DNA from 4 places in the Cupriavidus basilensis genome. Region 3 is predicted to be linked to each of the others. Evidence: predicted binding sites of a transcription regulator. Region 3 holds the regulator's gene; each other region holds the start of a gene.
What was found. The regulator LexA, encoded in region 3, represses DNA repair genes until DNA is damaged. The targets are predictions, from matches to a motif close to ACTGTATNNNNATACAGT.
Positions count from the first base shown of each region.

Region 1: the regulator LexA is predicted to act here: its motif matches at 5,674-5,691, upstream of imuA (translesion DNA synthesis-associated protein ImuA).
Region 2: the regulator LexA is predicted to act here: its motif matches at 4,360-4,377, upstream of imuA (translesion DNA synthesis-associated protein ImuA).
Region 4: the regulator LexA is predicted to act here: its motif matches at 3,021-3,038, upstream of F7R26_RS01940 (ATP-dependent helicase).

Region 1 is NZ_CP062805.1:319,152-327,101, forward strand. Features, by position in the region: gene F7R26_RS37000 (zinc-finger-containing protein) at 1-381, shown strand, start outside; gene F7R26_RS37005 (error-prone DNA polymerase) at 402-3,551, opposite strand; gene F7R26_RS37010 (Y-family DNA polymerase) at 3,557-5,020, opposite strand; gene imuA (translesion DNA synthesis-associated protein ImuA) at 4,947-5,651, opposite strand; gene F7R26_RS37020 (DUF3800 domain-containing protein) at 5,894-6,673, opposite strand; gene F7R26_RS37025 (hypothetical protein) at 6,777-6,926, opposite strand; gene F7R26_RS37030 (IS3 family transposase) at 7,655-7,950, shown strand, end outside.
Region 2 is NZ_CP062804.1:996,325-1,004,274, reverse strand. Features, by position in the region: gene F7R26_RS25385 (error-prone DNA polymerase) at 1-1,858, opposite strand, end outside; gene F7R26_RS25380 (Y-family DNA polymerase) at 1,905-3,470, opposite strand; gene imuA (translesion DNA synthesis-associated protein ImuA) at 3,403-4,311, opposite strand; gene F7R26_RS25370 (GNAT family N-acetyltransferase) at 4,508-4,936, opposite strand; gene F7R26_RS25365 (phosphodiesterase) at 5,435-7,204, opposite strand; partial or broken gene F7R26_RS25360 (class I adenylate-forming enzyme family protein) at 7,517-7,950, opposite strand, start outside.
Region 3 is NZ_CP062803.1:2,484,330-2,492,279, forward strand. Features, by position in the region: gene rpsR (30S ribosomal protein S18) at 1-237, opposite strand, end outside; gene priB (primosomal replication protein N) at 241-540, opposite strand; gene rpsF (30S ribosomal protein S6) at 615-989, opposite strand; gene F7R26_RS11195 (asparaginase) at 1,091-2,089, opposite strand; gene lexA (transcriptional repressor LexA) at 2,318-2,974, shown strand; gene F7R26_RS11205 (hypothetical protein) at 3,083-3,253, shown strand; tRNA gene F7R26_RS11210 (tRNA-His) at 3,359-3,434, shown strand; gene F7R26_RS11215 (hypothetical protein) at 3,722-4,024, shown strand; gene F7R26_RS11220 (hypothetical protein) at 4,012-4,278, shown strand; gene F7R26_RS11225 (hypothetical protein) at 4,299-4,721, shown strand; gene F7R26_RS11230 (SOS response-associated peptidase) at 4,711-5,352, shown strand; gene F7R26_RS11235 (hypothetical protein) at 5,461-6,699, shown strand; partial or broken gene F7R26_RS40950 (DNA adenine methylase) at 6,853-7,191, opposite strand; gene F7R26_RS11250 (hypothetical protein) at 7,608-7,950, opposite strand, start outside.
Region 4 is NZ_CP062803.1:441,865-449,814, forward strand. Features, by position in the region: gene cmdF (tyrosine 2,3-aminomutase) at 1-793, shown strand, start outside; gene F7R26_RS01940 (ATP-dependent helicase) at 816-2,924, opposite strand; gene F7R26_RS01945 (TlpA disulfide reductase family protein) at 3,138-3,692, opposite strand; gene F7R26_RS01950 (thioredoxin domain-containing protein) at 3,816-4,265, opposite strand; gene F7R26_RS01955 (hypothetical protein) at 4,422-5,030, shown strand; gene F7R26_RS01960 (LysE family transporter) at 5,090-5,740, shown strand; gene F7R26_RS01965 (YifB family Mg chelatase-like AAA ATPase) at 6,032-7,576, opposite strand; gene F7R26_RS01970 (accessory factor UbiK family protein) at 7,706-7,950, opposite strand, start outside.

The sequences.
Region 1 (7,950 bases), on a different replicon from region 3:
GCCCGCGTGGGAGAAGAGGCATACCCGTATTTGGAGGACCACGGGCCTGTGTGGATCTGCTCCCCGTGCCAGGCGTGGATCGGCGTGCGTGCGCGAAGCAAGCAACACACCCCGCTTGGAAGATTGGCCGACGCGGCATTGCGCGAAAAGAAGAGCCGACTGCACGATGCCCTCGATCCGTTGGTCACTGCGAAGATGCGGCGCGACGGTGTCAATGCCTTTGAGGCGAGGGGCAAGGCAATGAAGTGGCTGATTGCATCGCTCCGCATTCCAGTCGACAGTCCCAGCATCCATGCCCTTTCGCTTGAGCAGTGCGAACAGGCCATCCAATGCATCGCCGAGTTCCAGGCCTCACGTGGGCGAGAGCCTTCGGGTTCCTGATGAGGGCAACGAGGATACTGTTAGCAGAAATTCCTGCTCGCGGTGTCCAGGGATCCAAGCATGGGCGACAAGTCGACAAAGCGTTGCGCGATCAGGTGCCGCACCTCGCCTTCGCATTGCCACTGGCCATAGACACCGAGTAGGGAGGCCGTCAATACCTCGCGTCGGTACTTCTCCATCACGGACGGCCAGACGATGACGCTGACGGTACCGGTCTCGTCCTCCAATGACAAGAAGACCACGCCATTCGCCGTGCTCGGCCGCTGCCGTACGGTCACGATTCCGCAGCCACGGGCAATCTGCCGCGTCGCGTAGGTGGCAAGCACGTCGGCGGGCACAAAGCGCAATGCAGCAAGCTTGTGGCGGAGCAGGGCAAGCGGGTGGCGGTTCAGCGTGAGGCCGAGCGAGCGATAGTCGCTGACGATCTCCTCGCCTTCCGTTGGCTGTGAGAGTTCGGGCATTGGCTCGTCCAGATCCGCGGGCCGCAGCAGATCCTTGTCAGGTACCGCTGCAGCCGCCTGCCACATCGCCTGGCGTCGACTACCCGTAAGGCCAATCAACGCATTGCCAGCGGCCAGTACATTGACATCGTGCCGGTCTAGCGACGCTCTGCGAGCAAGAACCTTGACGGAGGCGAAGGGCCGGAGTGCGCGTGCCGTTTCGATGCGTTCGGCCGCTTCGCGGCGCATGCCCCTCAGCTGCGAGAGGCCCAGGCGTACAGCCAGCACCGAGCCTTCATGACTTTCCAGGCTGGCGTCCCAGCCACTCACTGTCACATCAACAGGAAGAACCGTGACGCCATGGCGCTTGGCGTCCTGCACCAGCTGGGATGGCGTGTAGAAGCCCATCGGCTGGCTATTCAGCATGGCGCAGAGGAAGGCGTCAGGCTCGTGGCACTTGAGCCACGCACTCGCGTAGACGAGAAGTGCGAAGCTTGCTGCATGGCTTTCCGGAAAGCCGTACTCGCCGAAGCCCTGGATCTGCCGGAAGATGCTCTCCGCGAACTCCAGATCGTAGCCGCGCTCGAGCATGCCCGTCACGATGCGTTCGTGGTATCGCTCCAACCCACCTTTTCGCTTCCAGGCGGCCATGGCGCGACGCAGTTGATCCGCTTCCCCAGCTGAGAAGCCTGCCGCCAGCATGGCTACCTGCATCACCTGTTCCTGAAAGATCGGTACACCCAGCGTGCGGGACAGGGCTTGCTCCATCTCCGGGCTCGGATAGCTGACCGGCTCCAAGCCCTGCCGGCGACGCAGGTAGGGATGCACCATGCCACCCTGAACCGGGCCCGGCCGAACGATCGCCACTTCGATGACGAGGTCATAGAAGGTGCGCGGCTTCAAGCGGGGCAGCATCGACATCTGGGCGCGCGACTCAATCTGGAACACGCCCACCGTATCCGCCCGCGAAATCATCTCGTAGGTCTTCGGATCTTCCGCTGGAATGTCCTGCAGCTCAAAGGCTTCTCCGCGTTGTTGCGTCACCAGATCCAGGGCTCGCCGGATCGCAGACAGCATGCCGAGCGCGAGGACATCAACCTTGAGCAACCCCAAGGCGTCAAGGTCGTCCTTGTCCCACTGGATCACGCTGCGATCGGCCATGGCCGCGTTCTCGATTGGCACCAGCCTGGAAAGCTTGCCACGCGCGAGCACAAAACCTCCTGTGTGCTGGGAGAGATGCCGCGGGAAGCCAAGCAGCGACACGGCCATGTGTGCCCAGCGTTGGGACAATGCCGCTTCCGTATCCACGCCGCTTTCGCCAAAACGCTTAAGGAGATCCGCTTTGCTGTCGAACCAATGGTGAGATTTCGCGACCAGGTCGACGATCGCGGGATCCACACCTAATGCCTTGCCTGTGTCGCGCAGCGCGCTGCGAGGCCGGTAGGTGGTCACCGCGGCAGCCAGTGCCGCGCGGTCCCTCCCGTACTTGCGATACAGGTACTGGATCACCTCCTCGCGGCGCTGATGCTCGAAGTCGACGTCGATATCGGGCGGCTCGGCGCGCTCTTTTGAAATGAACCGCTCGAACAGCAGGTTGCCGCGTGCCGGGTCAACTTCGGTAATGCCGAGACAGTAGCAGACGGCGGAATTGGCTGCGGACCCGCGACCCTGGCAGAGAATGCCGTTGGAGCGGGCGAACCGCACGATGTCGTAGACCGTCAGGAAATAGGGTTCATACGACATGTCGCGGATCAGTGCGAATTCATGTTCGAGTTGCTGCTGGACGGCAAGGGGGATGCCGTCCGGATAGCGACGGTGCGCGCCGACATAGGCTTCGCCCCGCAGATAGTCGGACGGCGTGACGCCATCCGGCACCACTTCTTCGGGATACTCGTAACGGAGCTCGTCCAGCGAAAATTGACACAGGTTTGCAATGTGGACCGACTCCGTCAGGTAGCGGTGCGGGTAAATGTTGGCGAGTCGCAAGCGGGAGCGCAGGTGCTGCTCGGCGTTAGGCAGGAGGTCATACCCACATTCGGGAACCGGGCGATGCACACGGATGGCAGTCAGCACGTCATGCATCGGCTTGCGCGAGCGTACGTGCATGGTGACGTTGCCAGTGGCGACGATGCGCAGGTGATGTCGCGCCGCGGCCGCTTCGACCGTGCCGCGGTGGATATCGTCCATCGGCTTGTAGAGCAGGCTCAATCCCATCCACGCCCTGCCAGCAAAAGTCGCGCTCACCCATGCCGATTGCGCCTCCAGCTTCTCGGCCGCCACGCCATAGTCCGGCGTGAACACGATCAAGCAATCTGGCAGCCCCTTCAGATGCTCGGACGGCGCTTCGGGCGCGGCCAAGTCGCGTGGGGTCAGCACATAGGAACCCTTGGCGGCGCGCATGCGCGCGAGCGTGATCAGTTCGCACAAGTTGCCATAACCTTCGCGGTTACGGGCAAGCGCAAGGAATGAGAGCGCGGGAGAGCCGTCGGCGTTCTGCAGCCGGAACCAGGCGCCAATTACAAGGCGAAGGCCGGCATTCCTGGCCTCTGTGTGGGCACGAACGATGCCCGCTAGCGAGCACTCGTCCGTGATGGCGAGCGCGTGGTAGCCCAACTGAGCGGCGCGCTCAGCGAGCTCTTCCGGCCGTGAGGCGCCGGCGAGGAAGGAGAAGTTGGAGCGGCAGTGCAGTTCCGCGTAGGCGGGCAGACCTGCCTTGGCGTTGATGTCCATGGTTTTCAGCCGAAGAGGCCATGCAGATACCACCGAGCCTCATCGCCTTCTCGGCTGCCCATGCGTTCCTGAAAGATCCAGTAGCAGGTGTGGTCCTTCGCCTCCGCAACGAAATAGTCGCGTGTCACCAGCTGGCCGCCCCACCAGCCCGACTCGATGCGCTCAGGCGGTGAGACGATACGCAGTGGCGATCCGTAGAAGGGACGGTGGTCGCGTTCAATCAGCGGCACCGGCTTGCCGAGCAGCCAAACAGGACGTGGCAGGCCTGCGGGCAACGTTGCGCTGGGCGGCTTGTCAGTGGCAGACTGCCAGCTGTTGGCGACTTCCGGGCGGTAGTCTGCACGCAAGCACGGTTGGCGGACATTGTCAGCGCCGAGGCGTGCCACCAGCAACTCAAGCAGGCGTGCATGGTCCGCCGGCGTGCCGCCCGGTTCTGGAAACAATGAATCGCTGGGGGGTGCCACCGGCTCGGTCTCGATGGCAGACACCGCGACGGCAATCATCGGCGCCTCGACAGTCAGCCGCGTCAGACGCTCTTTGAGCAGGCGAACCAAATGCTCTTCATGCCAGTTGGGCTCGGCCAGCGCAATCTCAATCTTCGTTGGTGCGATGGCAGCGGGGCCGCGCTCGTGGCGCAGTTCGACCGCAAACCGCTTGATGGCCAGGTGCCGGGCGGTTAGCCAGCCGACCATCTGTACCAGCAAGCCGCGAGTGTAGGCAAGGGCGGACTCAGCGTTGTCCATCCTATCCGGAAGATCCACCGCGGCGTCAAACGATGGGGGAGCTTCGACCCATTCGAAGACTTCAGGTGCTTCCCCATGGGCGCGATCCAACGCCTCAAGGATGGCGGCGCCGCATCGGCGCTGCAGGCCTGCGCGCGGCAGCCGGCGCAGGTCTCCTAGCGTCCGACAGCCGAGTCCGTCCAGCCACTCATCAAACGGCCGCGCCGCCGGCAGGATCGCAACGGGGATGCCGACCAGCGCTCGCACCAATGTGGGCATACTTAATGCCGTTCCGCCACCAGAGCGCGCAAGTAGCCAAGCGCCTTCGGCGGTTGGTGCGCATCCCGCGACAGGACTGAACCCCATTGCCCTGACGGCCGCCAGCATCCGTTGCCGCAGCTTGCGGACGCCGCCGAATAGTCGCAGCGTGGTGCTGATGTCGACAAGCACCGCCGCCTCCTCGGACGCAGCGACATTGGGCGAGAACTGCAGCATCGCCATCATGACACGCTCGAGCGCCGCCAGTTCTGCGCAACCATCGCGGTCAAAGAGAATGGTCTGCGGTGCGATCGTCTGTACGCCACCGCGGCGCATTGCCGGCTTCACGCCGGCCGCAATGGCCAGCGGCGACGCCATATGCACGCGCTCCCTGTCCAGGACAGCAACCGCTAGCTCAGTGGACCAGTTCGGTCGGAATACTTCGAGGGGCAGGGACGACAGGCGCAGGCAGATCCACAGGCGCAGCATGGCGATACAACAGAATGGGGGAGGGCTGCAGCGCTATGTGGAGCGGCGATTCCTGCTGCGGGCCTCGACGCTTAACGAACTGCACACGAATTCCGTCCGATGCGGGCTCCAATGTCAGGCGCAGCGGCGCCGGCGAGGCATCGCGTGCACAGGCCGTCGGACGAACCACGAAGAAAAGGACATCGGAGGCTTGGGCGGCAAGATGCAGACGCCGAAGCGCATCGTTACGCAGGTGCGACTGCCAAAAGACGAGCGCTCCGCAGGTCCCGGCGCGCAAGATCTGCTCCGCGGCCCACAGGGCGTCAGCGGTGTGCCGGGTTTCGATCCAGAGAGTCTGCGCGGACGGGACGCCCCAGTTGGCGAGCGCCAACGCTTGAGGCGCGTGCGGCGGTGCCAGAAGCGCGACAGGGCGGTTCGAGCGCGCGACGAGAGCAGGGCGTAGCAAGCGCAACTCGCCGATACCCGGCTGGCGCTGCAGCAACTCCGTCAGGCAACCGATCGGCCAGCCGCCGCCCGGAAGCTCCTTGTCGAGCGACGGATACCCGGTTGGAACGGTGCGTGCGTTGCCCCGAGCAAGCTGCGAGGCAAGCCAAAGTGACGGATGAATGGATTCTGGGGCGACGGTTAGCATGGCGAGCTCCTGCCCCCAGTGTACTGTATATTTATACAGTATTCACCTGCATTATCCGTCACATGAGCGGTTCCATCGCGCGATCGCTGCCACCAGCGGCCAACCAGCCCTGTTGCGAAAATCGCATCAGGGCTCGTATAATTTGGGTGTTGCAGGCAAGCGCGGAGCTTGTAGAGGTCGTCGAAAGACGGCAGCCCGTTTTGGGTGGGATCCTCGAATCCGGGGCCTGCAACCGTCTTTTCTCAGTCGTCGCGCACCGCGGCGATCACACGCCGACGCTCCCCATCTTCTGCGTCGCCGCACCAAAACTTCAAGCCGTAGCCGTCCACCTGTCCATTGCGCCGATACAGGTTGCGTGCGAGCATGCGCAGGTATCGGTCTTCCGTCTCCCCATACTGATTTCTGTGGACTGCGTAGAACGCGCTCGTCGCCACGGCGTCGGCGACCTGCAGGCCTGCCAACTGGTCGTGATTCACTGCGCGCACGCCATCAAGGTCGAGGCTGTCCCAATGGATGCGGCAGTCTTCCCGGCCCTGCAGTCGCACAAGGTAATGATGGAGGTCGGCATAGGACATCGCCGATCGGTTCGAGAAAATCAGTTCGGCCTTACCATCACCCTCACCAGGGCGCGCGGTATCCCTGCACAGCCAGCTCACGCGTTCCAGCAAAAGGCGGATCGTGTAGCGGTATAAGGAAAACGCCTCCTGCTGAAAAACCTCCGGGTCGGCGATTGAGGGCTTGTGGACCAGCACATGCACGTGCCGCAGTGGCGCCTCCCCAATCATGCGCGCCAGAGGCACCCGGTGCTCATGCCGCAGGTTGCGAAAATGCAGGGGCGATTTAGCAGGCTTCCTCAGTAGCTCCCTAGCGTTCTTGACGAGTTGCACCATTGCTAGGTCGTTCACAGTGCGAACTACCGTGGCGGACTGGACGAACCACCTCGAACTACCTTGCTCGTTGGGAAGGAACACAAATCCTTCGTCGCCCGACTCGTCGATATAGACGCGAAAGCTGGAGGTCATGCGTGATGCGTTGGTTATATGAGGGTGCCATTATGAGGCACACCAAAGGGCCGGGCTTCAAAATGATCTCGCTATGGACGCTACTTGGCCGGACGGACGTGCCCTATCCGTTGTCGGAAATGGCGGCAGGCGTCTGTAGTGGGCGCCCCGTCACGCCGATCACGATCTGCAACGCGCTGCTGGCGATCAGGGCGAACCGACACTTGTCGATGTCGAAGTCCTTGGTGTCCACGCTGAACAAGGGGTCGGCCATCGGCCTTGTGTGGGCTCATAAATCTGGAAGAATGCGTGGCAGGAGTTTTACTGGCTTGCCCTTCTGGGACTTCTCGAGGGGCGACCAATCTTCTGTTCCTGGGCTGCCACTTCTTATGGCAGAAACGTTCCCCTTCGGACCAGAAAGTCTTTGCAACGGTAGTTGAACGATTGAGCAGTTCCTCCAGCCGCAGCCCTTCCACCACGGTGGTATGGTCTTCGCTGCAGCAGCTCATGGCACAACCTCGCACGGCCTTGCCCTCGATGCAGCCACTCCTCCAGGCGAGTGCCTGGTCGGAGGTCGCGGCGACCGGCGTCGAAGTCGGCGCGCCAGGCTCGTGCGTTTAGAGTGACAGCCAGCGGCTAGAGGCCTTTTGTCGCGGCCTCACGATGAACTTGCGGCCGGCGCTGTCACAATCGCTAACTAATTTGATAGCTTACTTCACGACCTCGAAGCTACGAGCCTCTCTCTGATATAAATGCTAATAATTTCAGTAAGTTAGAAGAAGCGCTTCTATTTGCTGGTCATTTGATAGCGCGTACCGCAGGCCTCCATTTATGGAAAGAAGCCAGGAAGAGGTCCACGCTGCGCTGTTATGTGCGTGCTGTGCCCGGTCGCACTGAATGATTTAACATAAATCTTTTTATGCGAACTACTGGTGTAGCGGCAAAGTTGTAATGTCCGGTTCGGGGGTGCGGATGAATTCTTGGACTACTTGGAGGTAGTTCATGTATTCGTACGAGGATCGCATCAGGGCGGTCAAGCTGTATTTAAAGTATGGAGGAAAGACGGCAACGGTCGTTCGTGAGCTGGGCTATCCGTCGGGTAAGAACCTGAAGCGGTGGGTCAACCTTTACCAGGCACTGGGGGACCTGCCCGAGCACCGCCGTCCAAGGCATCGATACACGCTGGAGCAAAAAAGCGTGGCGGTGGATCACTACTTCGGTCATGGCTGCTCTCTAGTTGGTACCCGCAGAGCCCTCGGGTATCCCAGCACCGAAATGCTGGCCCGCTGGATTGAGGA
Region 2 (7,950 bases), on a different replicon from region 3:
CCATGGCCGCGTTCTCTATCGGCACCAGCCGCGACAGCTTGTGCCGCGCAATCACAAAGCCGCCCACGTGCTGCGACAAATGGCGCGGAAAGCCGCGCAGTTGCGTGGTCAGGCTGGCCCACTGCCGCACCGCCGGCGCGTCCGGGTCCAGCCCGTACTGCGAAATGCGCTCCAGGAAGGTCTTGCCGCCATCCCACCATGCCTGCCCCTTGACCACCTGCTCGATCACGCTGGCATCGATGCCCAGCGCCCGGCCCACGTCGCGCAGCGCGCTGCGCGAGCGATAGGTGATCAGCGACGCCGCCAGCGCGGCGCGGTGGCGGCCGTATTTCTCGTAGATGTACTGGATGACTTCTTCGCGCCGCTGATGCTCGAAGTCCACGTCGATGTCCGGCGGCTCGTCGCGCTCGCGCGAGAGAAAACGGCCGAACAGCAGGTTGGCATCCTTGGGATCGACCTCGGTGATGAACAGGCAATAGCAGACCAGCGAATTGGCTGCCGAGCCGCGCCCCTGGCACAGGATGCCGCGGCTGCGGGCAAAGCGCACGATGTCGTGCACGGTGAGGAAGAACGGCTCGTACCGCTTCTCGCGGATCAGCGCGAGCTCCTCCTTCAGCTGCTTGCGCCACTTGGGCTTGAGCCCTTTGGGGAAGCGCCGCAGCACGCCTTTCATGGTCTCGCGGCGCAGGTAGCTGAATGGCGTCTCGCCCGGGGGCACCAGCTCCTCCGGGTACTCGTAGCGCAGCGACGCCAGCGAGAAGTCGCACATGGCGGCAACCCGCAGCGTCTGCGCCAGCGCCTCGCGCGGGTACAGGCGCGACAAGCGCTGGCGCATGCGCAGGTGCTGCTCGGCGTTGGGCGCCAGCGCCATGCCGCATTCGGCCAGCGGCTGGCCCACGCGAATCGCGCTCAGCACGTCCGACAGCGGCTTGCGCGAGCGCACATGCATGGTCACCGCGCCGGATGCCACCAGGGGCACGCCGCTCAGCGCGGCGGCCTCCTCCAGCCGCAGCCGGTGCATGGCATCGGCATGGCCCTGCAATTGTTCGAGCGCGATCCAGCCGCGCTCGCCAAACGCCTGCCGCATCCATTGGGCTTGCCCCAGCAGCTCGGCGGGGTCCGGGCAATACGAAGGCAGCAGCAGCGCCAGGCAATCGGGCATGCCGCGCAGGTGGGCCTGGCCCGGCTGCGGCGCGGCGATGTCGTCGGGATGCAGCGCGTAGGCGCCCTTTTGCACGCGCGTGCGGCCCAGCGTGATCAACTCGCTCAGGTTGCCGAAGCCTTCGCGATTTTGCGCCAGCAGCACCAGCCGCAGCACGGGCCGGCCCGCGTGGTCGGTGAGCGTAAAGCGGCTGCCGATCAGCAGGCGGAAATCCTGCGCGGCACGGGCCAGGGCAAGCAGGCGGTCATGCCGGCGCAGGCGGGCCTGCAAGGCGTCATCGGCGCTCCCGGTGGCCGTGGCGTCCGGCGCGGCGGGGCATTCGCCATGCCCTTGATGCTCGCCGTCTTCGTCGTCGCCCTCCTCCGGCTCCTCCGCTGCCTCGTCCTCATCCTCCCGCAGCCCGGCGGCCAACCGCGCCGCGCTGCGCTCGGCCGCATCGCGGGTGCGTTCGCGCAGGTCCTTGAGCGCATGGTGCGCGCGGGCCGTGCCCGCCACCGAGCATTCGTCGGTCAGCGCCAGGCCGCGGTAGCCGAGCGCAAACGCGCGCTCGATCAGCTCGACCGGATGCGACGCCCCGTCCAGGAAGGTGAAATTGGAGATGCAATGCAGCTCCACATAGTCGGGCAACGCCGGCAGCAGCGCGGAAAGCGCCGGCGGCAAAGCGGAGAATGAAGGGTTGGCTGGCTGGCTCGACATGGCAAGGATTCAGGCAAAAAACTCGGGCAAACACTCGGGCAAAGACTCAGGCAAACAAGCCGTGCAGGAACCAGCGGTACTCGCCGCTTTCCTCACGCCCGGGGCGCTGGCGATAGACCCAGCAGCGCAGCCCATCCGCCCGTTGCGCAACGAAGTAATCGCGCGTGGCCAGCGCGCCGTCCCACCAGCCGGATTCGATGCGCTCCGGCCGCGAGAGCAACGTCAATGGCCCGCCGTGACAAGGCCGATGGCGCTGCACAGTCAGCGCCACGGGTTGCGCCATCAGCCACAGCGGACGCTCCGGCATGCCCGCCGGGGCACGCTGCGGCTCGCGCGGCGCGCGCGCAGGCATCTCATCCACAGGGCACCAGCGGTTGGCGCGCTCGGGCCGGTGGTCGGCCAGCGGCTGCGGTTGCAGCACGTTCTCCCGGCCCAGGCGCGCCATCAGCGTATCGAGCACGCGGCCCAGTTCCGCCGGCGTGCCGCCCGGCTCGGGAAACAGCGCATCGCTCTGCGGCACGCAGGCCTGGACCGACTCCACCACCAGCAGCAGGCTCACCGCCGGCACGCGGAACTGCACCTTGTCCAGCCGCTCCTGCAACAGCTTGGACAAATGCGCCGGATCGCGGCTGGGCTGCGCCAGGCTGATCGTCACCGGCGTTGCCTGCGTCTGGGCACCCAGCCGGTAGCGCTCATGCTCCAGCCGCAGCACAAGATGCGTCACGCCCGCCTGCTGCACGGCCAGCCAGCCGGCCAGCGCCAGCAGCAAACGCTGCGCGCCCGCCATCACGCCCTGCACGGATTCGGTCCGGCCTGGCAGTTCCATGCGCTGCGAGAAGGTGGCGGGCGCGCTGAACCACGTAAAGCGCACCGGCACCTCGCCATAGGCCTGGTCCAGCCGCGCCAGCAGGTCCGGCCCCAGCCGGCGCCGCAGGCCGGCACGCGGCAGGCCCCGCACCTCGCCCACGGTCCGGCAGCCGATGCCATCGAGCCAGCCATCGTCCGCCAGCCCCTGCAACATGCCCACCGGCAGCCGGTCCAGCAGCCGCGCCATGCGCTGCGGCCCCACCGCGCGCCGCGCCGGACGCACCAGCCCGCCCCGGCGATCGCGCCGCAGCGGCTGCGCCGCCAGCCACGCCGCCCCGAAGGCCGTCGGCCCGCAGCCCAGCTGCGGGAACACCCCCAGCCGCCGCACCCGCGCATACACCGCCCGGCACAACGCCAGATGGCCGCCAAACAACCGCAGGCTGGCCCCGGCATCGATCATCACGGTAGCCACCCCGGCATCGGGATGCACCGTGACATGCGGCGTGAAATGCAGCAACGCCAGCGCCAGCGCCGTCATCACCTGCGCCTCGGCCGCCGGCTCGCGCTGCAGTTGCACCACCTGCGCCGACAACGCCTGCACGCCGCCGCGCCGCATCCCCGCCTGCACCCCCAGCGCCACCGCCGGGCCGTTGGCCAGCACCACCCGCTCGCGCTCCATCACCGCCACCGGCACGCTGTGGTGCAGCAGGCCAGCGCAGGCGCGGGGCGCGGCGGGCTCAGGCCAGTTCGGCTGCAGCGCGTCCAGCGACAGGCGCGGCAGATGCACCGCGATCCAGTACGACATGGGCTTGCTCTCCCGCAACGGCTTGGGAAACCGGGGCATTCAGGGGGACCGGCATCGACGGGGCCTGCGCCGCCGCAGGCGGCGTGGCCATGGCGGGGACCGCCATCATCTCGCCCAGCGGCAGCACCAGCGGCGTATCGCGCACCGGGCCGCGCCGCTTGTGGAACGTGACCGACACGGCATTGCCCGGCGCCGGCGACAACAGCAGCCGCAGCACCGCCGGCGACGACTCGCGCAGCACGCTGGCCGGCCGGCACGCCCACACCACGGCGTCTCCTGCCTGCGCCAGCACCTGCAAGCGCCGCAGCGCCTCGGGACGCGCCGTGGGCAGCCACACCATCACCCCGCCAAAGGCCTGGCTGCGCAGCACCTGCTCCGCCGCCCACAGCACATCCGCCTGCGCCGCGGCCCGGCCCGCGCCAGCGGGCGGGCGCACCCAGTACAACTGGCGAGCCGGCAACCCCCATTCGGCCAGGCACGTTGCATTGGGCAGGTGCGGCGGCCCGATCAGCGCCACCCGGCGCTGCGCCGCGGCCAGCGCCAGCAAGGCCGGGCGCAGCAGCCGCAACTCGCCCACGCCGGGGTCGGCCAGCAGCAGCTCCGTGAGCGCGCCCACCGGCCAGCCACCGCCGGGCAACTCGGCCGAGAGCGCGTCATGGCCGGTCGGCAAGGCCGGCACGCTGCCCGCCCGGCCCAGATGGCCAAGCTGCCCCGCCCGCCACAGGCCGGGATAGCGTTGCTCCAGTGCGTCCAGCGCCCCCTGCCGGTCGGCCACGGGCGGCTGCGCCAAAGGCGAATCGCCCGATGTATCGGGCGATAGGGAAAAGAGTTCGGCGGTCATGTGATGCGTGCGGCTCAGTCCGAGGGGACTGATAGGAAACTTCCGAATACTGTATGTTTATACAGTACCACGGATGCACGCAAGGGTGAAGCGGTGAGGCTTGCAGCTTGGAGAATGACAATGGTTGACCGCGGTTAACCGCCCCCCGCACAGGGAGAGCTTCGCCGTTTGCGCGGCATCGATCTTCTACAGCCTGCTAGAGCTCCACCTTCAGAAACTGCGTATTGAGACTTGCGGCGGAAAATTCCGGAGACTCCCGTAACTCCGGCGGTAAAGCAGCAAGTTCGACCGGTGCGAACCCAAGCCGCGAGAAGTAGCCCGCCGAGGTATCCGTGCCGACGACCAGGGAGTCGATGCCGCGTAGCCGAACGTCGGAAACCATGGCCGAAAGCAGCAGCCCGGCCAACCCCGCGCGCCTGGCGCGCTTTGCCACGGCGAGGCCTCTGACCAGGGCAACGTTGCCACCGAATGCCTCGAAGCCTGCGCACCCAAGGAGTCCCTGCTTGTCTCTGCTGACGTGAAATTGCACCGATTGACGATCGATGCCCCCGGCAGGTAGTGAGCAAGACTGAAGTAGCGCCGCCACATCGGACAAATCGGTCGTGGTTGCTTGACGGGGCCGCATGTTACTACCTGTAGATCCAAGGAAGATGAGGAGTGGAGGACAGCTAGCGCTGCGGCATGCGTCTATTGGCCGATGCCGGCCCACGTGGTTCGAGCCAGCAAGCAAAACAAAAGAGCCACCCCTCAGGATGGCTCCGACAACCCCGCAACAACACGTCCACCGAACATGGCACCTGAAGCCGAACACTCTTCTGGCATCCGGGCCGCCTTGAAAAGAAGCCATGGTAAGACGTGCAATCAAATCGGCGCATGGCCCACCCCAATGGTCCATACGCGAAAGTGCTTTTCAGAGTTCTTTAGCTGCGACTTGATACCGGCAAATGATAAGGCCCCTGTATTGCAGCATTAAGACATTGCCGAAGACAATGTTTGCGGGACCGCGGGAACTTCGTGGGTCGCGCATACGGCGCACACGGTCATAAAGCGCCTTGTACGCCGCACCGCAGCTAACGACGACCGTGACAACCGCAGCCAGATCGCGCTGGCCGGATGCGCAGGTTCAGATGAGCCCGGTCTTGGTTACCTGCAACAGTTCGGGCCCGCAAACGTAGAAGCTGTCGCCGGACCTCTTCGCTTCACGCTTCGCCGCCGCTGCCAGCGTCGCGATGGCATTGGAATCGATATCGGAACCTGGCCCCACAGGGACCACACCCACCGCAATTGTCACGAAAGCGTAGAAGCGCAAGTCTCCATGGCGGTCTTCGCTCTGGATGCCACCAGCCTCGATATCGCTCGGCTCATAGAGTTGCACCGCGCTTGCGTTGAATCGCTTCATCGCTGTGCGGATGCGCGATTCCCAGTCTTCGCTCTGGAACAGAATCAGAAAATCATCGCCGCCCACGTGTCCAAGGAAATCCTTGCACTGGTCGCAAGCCTCGCTCAAGACTCCCGCCGCCAGCTTCAGCATTTCATCCCCTAGCCAGTAACCGTACTGGTCATTGAACGGCTTGAAGCTGTTGAGGTCGCAATAGCATGCATGAAAGGGGGCGCCGCTTTCGACCAGCCGTTTGATATGCGCATCGATTGGCATATTGCCCGGCAGGAAGGTCAGCGGGTTGGCATATCTGGCCGCCTCAATGCGCACTTCCGTGACAGCGCGCACCAGATCTTCCCCCGTCGCCAGACCCACATACCGGCCTTGCTCGACAATCACCAGTCCATCGGACAGATAGCGTTGGTCTTCACTAGTCATTAATTGAGCCAACTGTTCCACGGTCGCGCCTGTCTCCACCAGCACCGGGGACGCGTTAGCAAACTCCATGCAGCTCTTCTTGCCGAAGAGTTCCCGGTGATAAGGAAGCGCGTACGCGTCGACAAAGGTCCGCCGATTTATCAGACCGACGGGCCGGCCATCCTTGACAACGGCAACAGCATGCAGCATTGGGCGCGCTGTCAGGATATCCAGGACATCGTTGTTGCAGGTTGCCGGCAGGACACTTGGCGCATTAGTCAAGAACCTGCTTGCCGAAAAGGTGCGAGGCGCAAGCTTGACGGCTTCTGGAAACACCGCGATCGAGACGGCAGCAATGGCTGCCAGCGCTTGCTCCTCGAGTGATGCGCTCGGCGTGGCATGCGGCTTGCCAAGAACGAACCCCTGCGCGCAGGCTATGCCGATGTCACGGCAGACGGTCAGGTCCTCCACTGTCTCAAGGCCTTCTGCTATCAGTGTGGCGTTGCCGGCATTGGCGAGCACCTGCAAACACCGCAGCGCCGCAAGGCGGAACGCGGAATTGGCAACACCGTCAACGATGGCGCGGTCAACTTTGACATAGTCTGGCTGCAAGGCAATCCAGAGACTGAGGTTGGCGTTGCCCTGGCCATAGTCATCCAGCGCGAACTGAGCCCCGCCATCTCTAAGCACGCGAATGGAGGATACGAGGGACGCCAGAGGCTCCGGGCTAGTTTGCTCGGTAAGTTCGATGACGATCCGTTCAACGGAAAATTGCACCGCGCCCAAGAACTGGCGGACATCGCGTTTGCTGCTGACAATCTCGCGGATGGCTTGCGCACTGAAATTGAGAAACAGTTTTCCTGGCAGGCCCGTTTTCGCAAAGGCACTGATGCAGACCCGAGCGGCGGACCGCTCGAGTCGAACCATGCAGCCCTCACGCCGTGCCTGCTCGAAGAGCGCCTGGGGACTTTCCAGAGCCGTCCCAGCAGGACCTCGAATCAATGCCTCATAGCCCAGGATCTCTCCCGAGGCAAGGTACCCGATGGGCTGGAACACCGCGCTTAGCTGTTCCTGCTCTATGCATTTTGCAATGGACATGGTCACGGCAAGGACTCTCTACAACCAGGAACGTCTATCCAGGCGAATGCCGCCGTCAGGACGCAAGCATGTACCGGATCTCCCAGGCTTTAACGCTGGTATCTGCGTGACCTTTAGGCTCTGTCACAAAAGAATCATGAACCCGAGTATTCCCGGTGCCGATCAGGGCACCCGCCGGCGAATCTCTCCGTGAGCGCGCCGTTATGGCCGCAGGCTGGGAAGGCAAGAAAGCAAGGGCCGGGCGCACGGCAAAAATAGCGCGATCGCTGGCGACAGGGGCGCGCCAGCCAGTCGTGCGCCCCGCCCTTCGCCTCAGTCCAGCGGCCGTCCGGGGCGGAACCCGTCCCGCAGTTCCCGCTTGAGCACCTTCCCGATCGCACTGCGCGGCAGCACATCCACCAGTTCCAGCACGGCAAGCCGCTGCGTCTTGCCAACCTGCTCGTTGGTCCAGGCCATCAGGGCATCACCAGACACCGTGGCACCATCGCGCCGAACCACAAAGGCCACCGGCGTTTCGCCCCATCGCTGCGAGGGCACGCCAACTACCGCGCAATCCAGCACCTGCGGATGCTGCAGCAGGATCCCTTCGAGATCGCTGGGATAGATGTTGAATCCGCCGCTGATGATCATGTCCTTCTTGCGGTCCATCAGCGTGAGGAAGCCATCTTCGTCGAAGCGGCCAACGTCGCCGGTGCGGATAAAGAGCTTGCCGGTGGCGTCGCGCCATTCGGCCGCGGTCGTCTTCT
Region 3 (7,950 bases):
ACGCGCGCGCTTGATGGCCGTGTCGAGCTGACGCTGATAGTGCGCCTTGGTGCCGGTCAGGCGGGCCGGCGTGATCTTGCCGTTGTCGCCGATGAAATCCTTCAGGGTGTCCAGATCCTTGTAGTCGATCTGTTCCACGCCAGCCACGGTGAAGCGGCAGAAGCGCTTGCGCTTGAACAGCGGGTTTTGCTGTTGGAAGCGCTTCTTGTTCTTGTTGTCACGTTTGACGAATGCCATGATTCAATCCTTTTCGAATGCTTTACATCCAGTGATGTGAAAGACGAGAGCCTTGCTGTTGCGGTGCCTGCGGGCCAGGAATCCTTCGCAGTCGAGCATCGCGCCGAGCGGGGTACGCTCAAGCCGCTGGCCGATCTGACCAATTCCCATGGCGGCGATGGAGAACTCCACCTGCCTGGGCGTTTGCGCCTCGACCGTCTCGCCCGCGTACTGCAAGATGCAGTTGACCACGGGGACCCCGGCCGGGGTGTAACGCAAGGCATCGCGTTCCGCGAGCGTTGCGCAGAGCCTTAACTGGTTCAACGCACTCTCCCGCACCGATGCCCGCACTTGCCGCCGCGGCGATCAACGCCGGCGGCAACCACAACAGTCCGCACTTAGGCGGCCTGGACTTCGCTGGTCTGTTGCGCGGCCTTGCGAGCTTCTTCGCGCTGCACTTCCTTCATCATCGGGGACGGTGCGGTTTCAGCCTTCTTGGTCTGAACGATGAGGTGGCGCAGCACTGCATCGTTGAACTTGAACGCGTGTTCGAGTTCAGCCAGGGTTTCCTTGCCGCATTCGATGTTCAGGCAAACGTAGTGAGCCTTGGCCAGCTTCTGGATCATGTAGGCCATCTGACGGCGACCCCAGTCTTCCACGCGGTGGATCTGGCCTTCCTGGGACGTGACCAGCGTCTTGTAACGCTCGATCATGGCCGGGACTTGTTCGCTCTGGTCCGGATGGACGATAAATACGATTTCGTAATGACGCATTGACGCTCCTTTTGGATAAGCTGCCCGAGCGCCATGTCCGGTGCAGCAAGGTTGAATAGCCTTAAAGTATAGCGTGCTTTTGCTATCGGGAGCAAGCCGCCTCAGTTTTCGGTGAATAGTGCCTGCAGCGCCGCCGGATCCTTTGCCAATCCAGGCTCCGCAGCCAGCGCCAGCGCCAGCAGTACGCGCGCCTTATAGGGATTGAGGTCGCCGGCCGAAACAAAAACGCCCGACGCCGGCCGGGGAGGCGCAGGAATCGCCACATGCCCCGCTCCTGTGCGCGAACTGCGCACCACTGCCACGCCCGCGCCAGCAGCATCGGTTAGCGCCTCCACCAGCGACTGGTGGACGGACCCGTTGCCAGCGGCCGCCACGACCAGGCCTGCCACGCCCGCCCGCGCCAAGGCATCCACCACGATCCGGCCCGGCTCCGCATAGCTAGCCACGATCTCGACCTGCGGCCATGCGCAAGGGACCGGCCAGGCCTTGACCGGCAAGCGGCTGGGGATACGCACAAAGCGCACGAGGTTGTCCTGAACAAAGCCAATCGGCCCAGATACCGGCGACACAAACGCATTCACCGCCGATGTGTGCGCCTTCATCACATCGCGCCCTGCGTGGATCTCCTGATTCATCACCAGCAGCACGCCCTTGGCCGTCGCGCCAGCATCCGCTGCTACGCGCACCGCATCCAGCAGGTTCAACGGGCCATCCGCCGACAACGAGGTCGACGGCCGCATCGCAGCCGTCAGCACGACTGGCACCGTACCCACGCAAGCCAGGTGCAGCAGCATGGCCGTTTCTTCCAGGGTATCGGTGCCGTGCGTAATGACAATGCCCGACACATCGGGCTGCGCGGACCAGTACGCCACACGCTCCACCAGCGTGGACCAGAGCGCGAACGACATGTCCTTGCTATCTACCTGCGCAACCTGCTCGGCCTCGATCCGAGCTACCGCGCCCAGCGCCGGCACCGCGTCGAGCAGCGCTGTCACCGGCACCGTCGCCGCCTGGTACTTCGCGCTGCTAGCTGGGTTGGAGGAAGAACCGGCAATGGTGCCGCCAGTAGCGAGCACGACGACGCGAGGCAGGAGAGACATGGCGGGAAAGTGGTCGGGAACCAGAAAAGTTGAACAGCAAGCAGCGCAACACGCTTCAGGTGCCGCGGATTGTAATCCCTCTGCCCGCACATCACGGCACGCGCCAAGATTCGTGGAACGCACCTGTCAATGCGCAAACTCCCAAAAATTCCGCTTGCACTTCACTCGATACTGTATAAAATCACAGCATACTGTTTAAACATACAGTGCTTCCAAACATCGGCGACCATGGCGACCCTGACACCGCGACAGCAGCAGATTTTCGACTTGATCCGCAGCAGCCTCCAGCACACGGGCTTCCCGCCCACGCGCGCTGAGATCGCCGCCAAGTTCGGCTTCTCCTCACCCAATGCAGCCGAGGAACACTTACGTGCCCTGGCCCGCAAAGGCGTGATCGAGCTCACCCCCGGCGCCTCCCGCGGCATCCGCCTCAAGGTCTCCCGCAGCGACTCGGAGCTACCCGACCAGTTTTCCCTGCCTATGGCCGGCGTCATGCAACTAACCCTGCCACTGGTCGGGCGCGTTGCAGCCGGCAGCCCGATCCTCGCCGCCGAACACATCGATCGCCAATACCAGGTCGACGCCTCGGTGTTCGACGTGCAACCCGATTACCTCCTGCGGGTGCGTGGCCTCAGCATGCGCGACGCCGGCATCCTCGATGGCGACCTGCTCGCCGTCAAGCGCGCCAGCGAAGCCGCCAACGGCAAGATCGTTGTCGCCCGCCTGGGCGACGACGTCACCGTCAAACGCCTCAACCGCCGCGGCGACACCATCGAGCTGATTGCCGAGAACCCCGACTTCCCCAGCATCATCGTGCAAGCCGGCCGCGAAGAGTTCTCACTGGAGGGCATCGCCGTCGGCCTCATCCGCCCCGGCGCCTTCTGACGAGTGCGGCTGAGGCGGGCTAACCCCGTACAAGCCGACACCCGATTGTGCCAACGCACCCGCATAGCGGGTACCGCTAACTGTTGTTGCAAGTCACCAGGTGTAGCCATGCTGCCAGCCAACCGCCTTTCCGCCCGCCGCCCCGTCAAGCCCGTGCCCTTCCGCCAGTCCAAAGGCGTACGCATCTACCAGGGCGCGCAACGACGCACCATGGTTGGCAGCATGGCCGCTATCTGCCGAATGCTCGAGCTGGAGGAATCCTCCAAGCTGGCGGGTTAAGCAGGTGGCACTGAAAAAAATTTGTGCAGAGTACTAGCCATCCGGCTTTTGGCATTGTATGATCTTGTTCTTCGTCGTTCGGCACCAAGCAGAACGACATCGACGGTGGCTGTAGCTCAGTTGGTAGAGTCCAGGATTGTGATTCCTGTCGTCGTGGGTTCGAGTCCCATCAGCCACCCCAGAATATATAAGGTTAGCGAGGTTTGCAGTTGCTAACTTAGCCAGAATTTTGGAAGAACATCTTCCAATTTTTGGAACTTGAAAAGCCCACCCCTTCGGTGGGCTTTTTGCTTTGGCTCGACGCATCGCACATCAACACTGTATATCCATACAGTTAACTCAACTATCCGCGCTTGGCTTAGGACGACTCCTATACTGGACATCCATACAGTATCTAGTGAGAGAGACATGTTCGCCTGCGCCCCCGATACCGTCTATCTATATAGTCAGTCCCACGGGGCTGCGCGTTTGGCCATCCGCCGCCCCCGCCTCACCATCGACGATCCGCTGCTCACGGCCGACACCTGGAACCCGGAGGTAGAGGCCGCCGCTCAGGCCGCCGGCGCCACGCTGCACCTGATGGGTGTCGATACAGCGGCCATCCAGGCGCTGCCGTGGACCATCGACCGCCTGGCGTTCGAACACGACGGTGCGCGACTGAGCTTCTGCCTCGCCTATGGCGCTGACATCCTCGGCCCGAACACCATCCGACTACGCACCCGCGGCGAACGCCACTACGCCACCCGGCAGGAGATGGCATGTTCCCAGTGACCTACCAGGCGGCATCGATCTTCCTGGAAACCCAGTTCCTGCCCGGCGACACGGCCGAGCTGCGCCTGGACTGCGAAGGCGTCACGGTGTCAGCCAGCGCCGTGACCGTGCACGGCATCGAGACGCGCCACATCGAGAAGATGGTGTGGACGGCCGATTACCTCTCCTTCGAGCAGGACGGCCAGCACCATCGGATCAAGGTGGCCCGGCCGGCGGTGAAGACGCCGCTGCGCGCGCGGTTCCCGCGCCGCTGACTAGCAGCAGCCGCCTCGCCATGCCACCCAACACCCCAGAGAATTGGGTACGCGCGCTACGCCACGCCGTTCGCGGCGGCACGCCGGATGCCTATGGCGACCCCTTCAGCATGCAGCTGTACGTCCTGGACCCTCACGGCCAGCCAGTCCACACGCTGGACGGCAACGCGCATCATGAATTTCTGAGGGGCTGGTTCAAACGCTTCGTGCTGCGCACTGACCTTCCCGAGCAGGATGCCCGCGTCTGGACATGTTTCTGCCCATGGCCGGACAAGATGAACGACAAGCCAGTTTTTCTTACCCACCTGTCCGGGGGCGGCATCGACAAGATCTTCACCTCGGCGACGTGGCAAGATGCGCAGGACAAGCACCGGCGCGTCTCGGAGAAGGCGCGGCGGGTGCTGCCACTAACGCCCCTGCCAGGAGATGAGGATGTGCACTAACTATGCCCCGGTGCAGCGCCAGCTGCTGCGCGACGTCTTCGGCGTCGAGCCACCGCCCATCGACTATCCGCCTGAAACCTGGCCGGACTATGCCGCGCCGATAGTTGTGGCCGGCGCCGACGGCGCGCGCCAGGCCCTGGTGGGGACGTTCGGCATGGTGCCCAAGACGCGCATCCCGCCTGGCGTAGCCAAGTTTGACACCACCAACGCGCGATCGGAGACGGTCGGCGAGAAGCGGTCGTTCTCCGGGCCGTGGAAGAAGGGTCAGCTCTGCCTGGTGCCAGCCACCAGTTTCTACGAGCCGTTCTATGCGGAGGGGCAAGCAAAGTCGGTGCGCTGGCGGATCTGGCTGAAGGACGAACCTGAGTTCGCCATCGCCGGCCTGTGGCGGGATTGGCCAGATGGTGCCATCTCGTTCACCATGCTGACCATCAACTCGGACAAGCATCCGCTGATGAACCGCTTCCATGCCCCGGGCAAGGAAAAACGGATGATCGTCATCGTGCCGCGGGCGGAATGGGACGATTGGCTGACCTGCAGAGATCCTGAGCAGGCCCGAAGTCTCATGCAGCCCTACCCTGCCTCGAAGATGACAGCCGAGCCGGCGCCTCGCACGCCAGTGGGCAAGTAGCTCCATAGAAAGGGCGCCACAACAAGAAAGCAACTCCTTCAACAGCACTCTCCCACTCATTACCCCGTCATTAGGCATAATGACGAGCAATTCAAACAGGGGGATAAGATGAGTGAGACAGAGTTCGCCGGTCGCTTGACGGCTGCGAAAAGTGTTTGGGATGAAATGGCTCCCGGCCTGGGTGCGACAGCACTCGGGGGAAGCAATATGAACGTCCCAACGGAACAAATTACGGACTGGTTCGAGACATTGATCGCGGCGGTTGCCTCCGTCGAGAAGTACCAAAAAGACCAGGTATTAATGTCGCTGCTGTGGCCCCCCATTACAAACTCGACGCAGCAAATAGAGTCTTATATGAGTACCGCCAAGTCCAATGGCATCTCATGGCTTTCTCAAACCACACCCACCATCGTCAGTCACCTATGGGGACTGCGAAGCCAGCTACAATGGCTAATACCTACAGAGCAGGATGGATTTCCGCCATCACCAGCCATTGGAGAAACACTAGCAAAACGCCACGAAATAGAAGAGGTCAGCAAATTAATACTAGGACAACAAAAGAAGATTCAAAAAATAGCATCTGATGCCGAGAAAATCACCAAGGAAATCCTCGACAGGTCTGAGTTAATCAGCAGCGCAGAAAGGACGTCAGCAACCGCACAAACAAATGCATTAGCAAGCGCGGCCGCAGCGGAAGCCGAGAAGCTGAAAGTCGATCAATATGTAGCTTCCCTAAGTACCGCCTCAATCGCCCAAGAGAAGCTATTCAAGCAATTTGACGACAAGCGCTCCGACATTGAGGGCACACTAGAAGGAGCAAGCAAAATTGCTCTTGCGAAATCGTTCAAGGATCGCCGCGAGAGCCTAGATCGAACTCAGATTTTGTGGGCCGCACTGTTCTTGATCGGCATTACATTTCTTGTCCTCTCTGGCGCATTTATTTGGCACGACACAAAGACAAATTCAGTTGAATTTTCATCAGAAAAGACAGCGCTAATTGTTGGTCTTTCGAAATATCTACTCCTAGCTCCATTCATCTGGCTCACGTGGTTTTCGGCGAAGCAATATGGACACATTCTAAGACTGACTGAAGACTACGCATTTAAGGAAGCTGCCGCCCATTCATTCGTCGGCTACAGAAATGAAATGGGCGACGACGGAGAAATGCTACAACTACTGCGAGAGTACGCGATCAAGAATTTCGGCGCCAACCCCGTGAGAGTTTTATCAAAAAATGAACCGGCCTCACCCATCAGCGAGATACTTGAAAAAGCGCTTGAGAAATTGCCGCCAGAAAAGATTCTTGATGCCTTTAAAGACATACTATCGAGCACCAAAGGGAAATAGCAAAGCGATATATAGCTCGCTACCAACCAACATTATCTGCCCGCAGCTGGCCGCGAAGCCCCCTAGTCGCTACAACATATCCAACAAAGGCACAAGAGGGGCTTCGACCGCCGGCCATTCTCACCCGATCCGACTTTCCAACCGAGCTGATCGCTAGAACAGTCCAACCGGCTCAGCCTGGCGATCCCAACTGTAGATGATCAGCTCGCGCCGCACAGCCGGCTTGTCGGCACCACCCACCTGGTACTCAATGTCGAGCGACTCCATCTGGAAATCGGCAAAGACGCGCCGGATCTCGGGGTGGTCGTTCAGGCTGACAATCTCCTTGCCCTTGAGCTCGCGCATCATGTCGGCCATGCGCTCGTACTGCGCGAGCGGAAAGCCGACGCCATAGCCCTCAGTTTCCTAATACGGCGGATCCAGGTAGAACAGCGTATGCGCGCGGTTGTAGCGTGCCATGCACACCGCCCAGTCCAACTGCTCGATGTAGGCAGTGTGTCCGGCGGCCGCCGGCGGTGCGCTAACACCGGCAGCGGTCGCCGTCTCGGGCGATGGCGTCGAGAGCTGCTGCAGCCTCTGGAGCAAGTTCGGCTCGCGCTTCACCATCTCCACCGGCAGCGCCGGGATCTGCGGTGGCGCCTATCAGGCCGGCGCGTGGTCCCGGGACTGGGTGAAGGTCAAGCGGGCAAGTGCCGCGCCGCTTGAGCGTTTCCTCAGTTCATCATTAAGAAGTCGACGCCGCGGATACTCCACGGTGCCGACGAGTGCCATATCTGCTCTTAGGCATTGGTGGTGTGCCCTTGAGCCGCCCGAAAAAGGTCTCCAAACGATACAGCGACAATCCTTTGCGTGAAAACTACGGCGGCGCGGCCAACGCCTTGTTGGCGAGTCCGGCCGCCGGGTCAATTTTACTGCCCTACGAATCGTGGCTTTTTAATTCTGTATATATTATTAAAAAGATACGGCCCAATCTCGAAAGTCTTGTAATACTCCCACCCCGTAATCTGCCCAGTGAGCTCTTCCAAAAGCGCCCATGAAGTAAAATCCGGCCCTTGCGCCAACCAAACGCCGGTTCTGATGCAAGGATCACCTTCGTTGCTGTTTATCCAAAACAGATTTCCCTCGGATGTCACACTAATACCGGCACCGCTCCCTCCCCAGTAAGAAGCCTGGGTACACCCAGGTATGGTAGGAGAAGTCTTTCTGGAGTTCGGCCAAATCAATCCCTCTGTAGTGGAATTAAGTATTCCG
Region 4 (7,950 bases), 2.0 Mb from region 3:
GCGCCTCTCGGGGCATGGCCAGCTGGCGGGGGAAATGAAGACCCGCGCCGGCGACGAGAAAAACACCGGCACCGGCGTGTTTATCCAGAAGGCCTACACGCTGCGCTGCATTCCGCAGGTGCTGGGCGCGGTGCGCGACACGCTGGGCCACTGCGCCACCGTGGTCGAGCGCGAACTGAATTCGTCCAACGACAATCCGCTGTTCTTTGACGACGGCGAGCTGTTCCACGGCGGCAATTTCCACGGCCAGCAAGTCGCGTTCGCCATGGACTTCCTGGCCATCGCGGCCACGCAGCTTGGCGTAGTGTCGGAGCGCCGCCTCAACCGCCTGCTCAGCCCGCACCTGAATAACGGCTTGCCGGCTTTCCTGGCGGCCGCCAACGAGGGCCTGAGCTGCGGGTTTGCCGGCGCACAGTATCCGGCCACGGCGCTGATCGCCGAGAACCGCACCATCTGCAGCCCGGCCAGCATCCAGAGCGTGCCGTCCAACGGCGACAACCAGGACGTGGTGAGCATGGGCCTGATCGGCGCGCGCAATGCACGCCGCATCATCGACAACAACCAGTACATCCTTGCCGTGGAACTGCTCGCAGCCTGCCAGGCCGCCGAGCTGGCCGGCGCGGTGCAAAGCCTGTCGCCGGCGGGCCGCGCGGTCTTCGCCTTTGTGCGCGAACGCGTGCCATTCCTGGCGATGGATCGCTACATGACCGACGACATCGAAGCCATTGCCGCGCAACTGCGCGCCGGCGCGCTGGTGGAGGTGGTGCGCGCGGCTGGCGCGGCGGTCAACTGACACGCGCCTTGGCCGCGCAGCCTCATTTCCACATATCGCGCATGCGCCCGGCCAGGTCGAGCCTGGGCAGCGGCGCCTTGGCCGGCGCGTCCGCTACCGGCGGGGGCGGCGGCCAGGACCGGCTGTGGAACAGCGGCATCACGCGGTTAGGCAGAAAGCGCGTGCGCGAGGCGTAGACATGGCGGTCGCCATAAGCGGTCTGCTGGTGCACATAGAACCGCTGCGGCACCACGATGTCGAGGTGGTCGCGGGCGCGGGTCATGGCGACGTATAGCAGCCGGCGCTCTTCCTCGATTTCCTCGGTGGTGCCGGTGGCCAGGTCCGAAGGCATGCAGCCATCGACGGCATTGAGCACATAGACGGCCTTCCATTCCTGGCCCTTGGCCGAGTGGATGGTGGACAGGATCAGGTAATCCTCGTCGCGCAGCGGCACGCCGGATTCGTCGCTCGATGCGTCCGGCGGGTCGAGCGTGAGTTCCGTCAGGAAGCGCTCGCGCGACGCGTAGGTGGCGGCGATACGCTCCAGTTGCTGCAGGTCGGCGGCGCGCGCGGGCGCGTCGTCGTGCAGGCGCTCAAGGTGCGGCTGGTACCACGCCACCACCTGCTCGAAGGCGGAGGGCCACGGCGCGGCCGGGGCCATCAGGCTGCGCGCCAGCGCCAGCAGGTCGGGCCAGGCCTCGGCGGCGGCCGGCGGCGCCTCAAAGGACTCCAGGGCAAATAGCGGCTCGGTGGCAATTTCCACCGCATCGAGCACGCGAGCGGCAGTCTTGGGCCCCACGCCCGGCAATAGCTGCAGGCTGCGGAAGCCTGCCATGCGGTCGCGCGGATTTTCCAGCCAGCGCACCACCGCCAGCACATCCTTCACGTGCGTGGATTCCAGGAACTTCAAGCCGCCGAACTTCACGAACGGGATATTGCGCCGGACCAGCTCGATCTCCAGCTGCGCGCTGTGGTCGGCGGCGCGGAACAGCACCGCCTGCGACAGCAGCGCCAGCCCGGCCTCGCGCCGAGAGAGGATCTGCTCGACCACATAGCGGGCCTGGTCCGCCTCGTCGTTGACCACCACGATCTCCGGCTTCTCGGCCGAGCCGCGCTCCGACCACAGGTCCTTGGTATAGCGCTCGGCCGCCAGCCCGATCACCGCGTTGGCGGCGGCCAGGATGGGCTGGGTGGAGCGGTAGTTCTGCGACAGCGTGACCATGTCCGCGGCCGGCGTGAACTGCGCGGGGAAATCGAGGATATTGCGCACCGTGGCGCCACGGAAGGCGTAGATCGACTGGGCATCGTCGCCCACCACCGTCAGGCCGCGCCCGTCGGGCTTGAGCGCGAGCAGGATGGCAGCCTGCAGCGCATTGGTGTCCTGGTATTCGTCCACCAGCACGTGATCGAAGCGCGCGCCCATGTCCTGCGCCAGCGCGGGCTCGGCCAGTGCCTGCGCCCAGTAGAGCAGCAGGTCGTCGTAGTCGAGCACCTGCTGCTTTTGCTTGGCTTGCACATAGCCGGCAAATAGTCCGCGCAGCGCATCCGTCCACATGGCATAGCGCGGGAACCATTGCTTGAGCACGTCTTCAAGCGGCGCCTGGGTGTTGACCACGCGCGAGTAGATCGACAGGCAGGTTTCCTTGCGCGGGAACCGCGAAGCCTGGGCCGACAGGCCCAGGTCGTGCCGCACCACGTTCATCAGGTCGGCGGCGTCGCCGCGGTCGCAGATGGTGAAGCTGGGCGACAGGCCAAGCGTTTCCGCGTACTCGCGCAGCAGGCGCGCGCCGATGGCGTGGAAGGTGCCGGACCATGTGAGTGCCGCGCGCCCCGCCCCGCAGGCTTGCATGCCCAGCGCCTGGTCGACGATGCGCTCGACCCGCCGCCCCATCTCCGACGCCGCGCGGCGCGAGAACGTCAGCAGCAGGATGCGGCGCGGGTCTGCGCCGCCCAGCACCAGATGGGCAACGCGGTGCGCCAGCGTGTTGGTCTTGCCCGAGCCGGCACCGGCGATGATCAGCAGCGGCGCGGCGGGCTCGTGCGTCACGGCCGCGCGCTGTTCCGGGTTCAGGGTGGACAGGTAGGCCGGCGTGTCGGGGGCGGCGGCATCCACAGTATCGGGCTGCTTGGCGGCGGGTGCGTCGCAAAGCACGGCGCTGGAATCGGGATCGAGTAACACGGAGCGGGGGCCTTAGGGGATGCCGGGCGCAAGTGCGCTGGCCAGCATGGGCGGGGAATGCTGCTGGCAACTGTATATCCATACAGCCGGGCTGCGCAAGCCGGGCATTGCGCGACGGCGCCCGGCAATAAAAAAGGTGCCATGGAAGGCACCTTTGCGGGCGGAGGCGGTGGGCCAGGCAGTGGCTCAGGCCGCCTTGGCGAGCGCGCCATCGAGCAGCTTGTGCAGTGCGTCCCACTCGGGCTCGCCCACATAGCGCTTGAGGATATGGCCGTCCTTGTCGATCACGAAGGTGGTCGGGGTCAGCTGCACTTCGCCGAATGCCTTGGCGGCCGCGCCGTCGGAATCCATCGCCACCTTGAACGGCAGCTTGCGCGTTTGCGCATAGTTCATCACGTACATGGGCGGGTCATAGCTCATTGCCACGGCGACGAACTCCAGGCCCTTGTCCTTGAACTTGTCATAGGTGCGGACCATGTCCGGCATTTCCTTGACGCAGGTGACGCAGCTGGTGGCCCAGAAGTTGACCAGGTAGACCTTGCCCTTGAGATCGGCGGTGCTGATTTTTTCGCCGGACAGCAGCGTGAACGTGGCGGGCGGCGCCGCATTGGCGGGCGCGATGGCGCGATAGCCAAACCAGCCCAGCACGGCAACCAGCAGCACGGCGGCGATCACAGGCCACAGCTTGCGCGTGGCGGTGCTTGCCGGGGTGGGTGCGGTGGAGGAAGCGGAGGTCGTCATGATGCTCGCCGACAGGTCAGACAAGCCACTATTCTACTGCCGCTGCCGTGGCGCTGCCGGCTGCATGCATCGAGCTGCCGCGGATGCGACGATTGGCCGCAGCCGCGTGCTTCATCATGCGCTTCAATGCGCCTTGCTGGCCAAGGCCGAGCGGGCCTGGTCCAGCGCCTGTTCAAGGTAGGCGCCATAGAAATCGGGCTGCATGCCGCGCAGCGGCGTGGCCAGGGAGCGGCCGCGCGCGTCGAGGAACAGCACCGTAGGCGCTACCGCCACATTGCGGCTGCGCGCCCATTCCCGTGCGGTGGTCATGCTGCCGTCGGCGTTGCGCAGCGGCGTGTCGGCGGTCATGTCGAGCTCGCGCGCCTCGATTTCGCCCGCCGCGGCTTGCGGGCCGAGATAGTTGCGGCGCACTGTTTCGCAGTACACGCAGCCGGGCAGTGTCACCAGTACCACCAGGGGCTCGCCCCGGCTGGCTGCAGCAGAAGCCTGGGCGGCGAGATCGTTGACAGGGGGCAGGTGGGCCGCAGCGGCCAGGGCGCTCGTGCTCGCCGCGACCAGCATGGCGCCGAGCATCGCCGCGCCGGTACGGCGTGCGGTGCCAAAGACACCCCGGGGGGATGGCTGCATTGGCTGGATCGATGGCTGGGTTTGCATTGACGGGCAATGTGGATGAGCGCTGGCACGCGGGTTCTACGATAATAGCGGCTTATTTCCGCATTCGTCGCGCTGATGCCCCACGCCTGGTTTCCACGGTTTTTCCGCCTGCCGCAGTCCCTGCTTGCCAAAGCCATCGTCCTGGGCGCGCTCGGCGCCGGGCTGATCGCCTGTTCGCCCCGCTATGACTGGCGCACCATCCAGTCCAACGAAGGCGCCTACGCGGCGCTCTATCCCGGCAAGCCATCCGGCGCCGCGCGCGAGGTGGCGATTGCCGGGCGCAAGCTGCCCATGACGATGGACGCGGCCCGGGTCGACGAGACCTTGTTCGCCGTGGGCGTGGTGACCTTGCCCGCCGATGACGCCGGGTTGCGGCAGGCGGCGCTGGATTCCATGCAAAAGGGCTTGCTCGGCAACCTCGGGCCGCATCCCGCCGAAGCGGTCAAGACCCGCAAGGTGACGGTGATGTCGGCCGCATCGCCGGCCGTGGCGCTGGAGGGCGTGGAGGTGCAGGTGGCCGCGGTATCGCCGCAGGACCAGTCGCCACGCAGGCTGACGGCACGGCTGGTGGCGTCGGGCGTGCACGTCTACCAGGCGGTCGTGCTGGAGGCGGGAGAGGCCGCGCGCGACCAGCGCCAGGCGGAACAGATAGACCAGTTCCTGACGGGCTTCCATCCGTTCTGACCTGGGCACTCCAGGCTTCCAGGCAGATTCAAGACAGTTTATTTTCAAGGAGTAACGCAATGCGTTGGGATGTTTGGCTGGCCTATTTCGCGGCCTGTTGGGTGATTGCCGTATCGCCGGGTTCCGGCGCGGTGCTGTCGATGAGCCATGGCCTGTCTTACGGCCTGCGCAAGACCACCACCACGATCTTCGGCTTGCAGACCGGGCTGGTCATCATCCTGCTGGTGGCCGGCGGTGGCCTGGGCGCGCTGCTGGTGGCCTCCGAGCATGCCTTTGCCGTGGTCAAGACGATCGGTGCGCTCTACCTGATCTACATCGGCGTGCAGCAATGGCGCGCGCGGGTGGATGGCGGCCATGACGATGCCGTGCCGGGTGCGCAAGCGCCGCGCGTCGCCGCGCTGAGCCCGCGCCGGCGCTTTGCCACAGGCTTGCTGACCAATGTGACCAACCCCAAGGGCATTATCTTCATGGTGGCGGTGTTGCCGCAGTTCATCGATCCCGCCCATGCGCTCGGGCCCCAGCTTGCCATCCTGGCCGCGACCATGTGCGGCGTGGACCTGGTGGTGATGCACGGCTACGCGCTGCTGGCCTCGCGCATGCGCGGCCTGTTCCGCAATGCGCGCGCGGTGCGCTGGCAGAACCGGATCTTCGGCAGCGTGCTGGTGGCCGTGGGCGCGGCATTGTTCTTCGTCAGGCGCCATCCGGCTTGAGGACTCGGGGCCGGCTCCGCCCCGGCCCGATCCGTCCATTTGTCTATCTATCGCTGGCTTCCCAAGAGTGCGTTTGCTTCAATAAGGTAAGACGAAGACGATCCAAGCGGAGGCAAGCAATGCGAAGCTCTTCCCCCCAGCAGGCTCCACTGCGTGCGCGGCCGGTCCACACCGTGCCGCCGGTCGAAGATCCACTGCCGCCGGGCGTGCCGCCCGACCTTCCGCCGATCGAGGAGCCTCCGCCGCCGTCGGAGCCTCCTGTGGCCGTGCCGCCGCGCCGGGCGTGAATGGCTACGGTGTGCGCAAGGCGCGCCGGTACTGGATAGCCTCGCCCACATGGCTCGGCTGCAATGGCTCGGCGCCCGCCAGGTCGGCAATGGTGCGGGCGATCTTCAATACGCGGAAATAGGCGCGCGCCGACCAGGCCAGCTTGGCCATGGCGCCGCGCAGCAATGCCTGCGCCTCTGGCGTAAGCGGGCAGTGCTCGTCGATCTCGCGACCGGACAGCGCGGCATTGGGCTTGCCCTGCCGGGCCTGCTGAACGGCCCGGGCGGCCAGCACGCGCTGGCGCACGTCGGCGCTGGGCTCTCCGGGCGGGCCGTCGAACATCTCCTGATGATCCTGCGCCGGCACTTCCACCTGCAGGTCGATCCGGTCGAGCAACGGTCCCGATAGCCTGGACTGGTAGCGCAGCACCTGGTCCGGCGTGCAACGGCAAGGACGGGAAGGGTGCCCCTGATAACCGCATGGGCAGGGGTTCATCGCGGCGATGAACTGGAAGCGCGCCGGGAAGTCGGCTTGCCGCATGGCGCGCGAGATGGTGACGCGGCCGGATTCCAGGGGTTCGCGCAGCACTTCCAGCACCTTGCGGTCAAATTCAGGCAACTCGTCCAGGAACAGCACACCTTGGTGGGCCAGCGAGATCTCGCCTGGCCGGGGATTGCTGCCACCGCCCACCAGCGCAGCCGCCGACGCGGTGTGGTGCGGCGAGCGGTAGGGCCGCTCACGCCAGCGGGCGGGATGGAAGCCGGCGGCGGTCAGGCTCTGCACCGCGGCGGATTCCAGCGCTTCGTCCAGGGTCATGGGTGGCAACAGGCCGGCAAAGCGTTGCGCCAGCATGGACTTGCCGGTGCCGGGCGGACCGACGAGCAGTGCCGAATGCTGGCCCGCCGCCGCGATCTCCATGGCGCGGCGCGCTTGCGCCTGGCCCCGCACGTCACGCATGTCCGGGCCGGCCGGGTCGCCTTCCGCGATCTCCACCAGCGGCTGCGCGCGCGCCAGGCGGTCCGCGGGCAGGGGGCCAAGGTGAGCACAGACTTCCAGCAGGGAGCGCGCCGCATAGACTGTGACGCCGTCGATCAGGGCCGCCTCGGGCGCGTTTTCCGCCGCCACCACGAAGCTGCGCGGCGGGCCTTCGCCGGCGGCTTGCCGTGCCGCGTTGTCGCGCCCCAGGCCCATGGCCATGGCCAGTGCTCCGCGCACGGGGCGCAATTCGCCAGACAGCGACAGCTCGCCGGCGAATTCGCTGGCATCCAGGCCATCCAGCGGGACTTGCCCGCTTGCGGCCAGGATGCCAAGCGCGATCGGCAGGTCGAAGCGCCCGGACTCCTTGGGCAGGTCGGCCGGCGCCAGATTCACCGTGATGCGCCGGCTGGGAAACTCGAGCTGGCTGTTGAGGATCGCCGCGCGTACCCGCTCGCGGCTCTCGCGCACTTCGGTATCGGCCAACCCGACGATATTGAAGGCGGGCAGGCCGTTGGCCAGGTGCACCTCGACCGACACCAGCGGTGCCTCGAGTCCGGTCAGCGCCCGGCTACGCAGGAGGGCGAGGCTCATCTCACTCCGAAAAGCATCAAGGAAGTGTTAACGAAAATGGCCGCCGGAACACGGCGGCCATTCTGGCGGTCGAGGGCTGCGCCCGGGGTCATCGGACGCCTGGGGCAAGCTCGGGACGCGGCAAGGGTTTCAGCCCGAAACAGGCGTGTCGGAGCCGCCTGCCGAGCGGCTTTCTAGCGCCTGCACGCGGGCTTCCAGTTCCTCCAGGCGCGCGCGGGTGCGCGCCAGCACCTGCGACTGGACGTCGAATTCCTCGCGGGTGACCAGGTCGAGCTTGGAAAACCCCTGCGTCATCATGCTGCGAACGTTTTTTTCGATGTCCTTGGCCGGCGAATTGCGCAGGGCTTCGCTGATCTTGGCCTGGAAATCGTTGA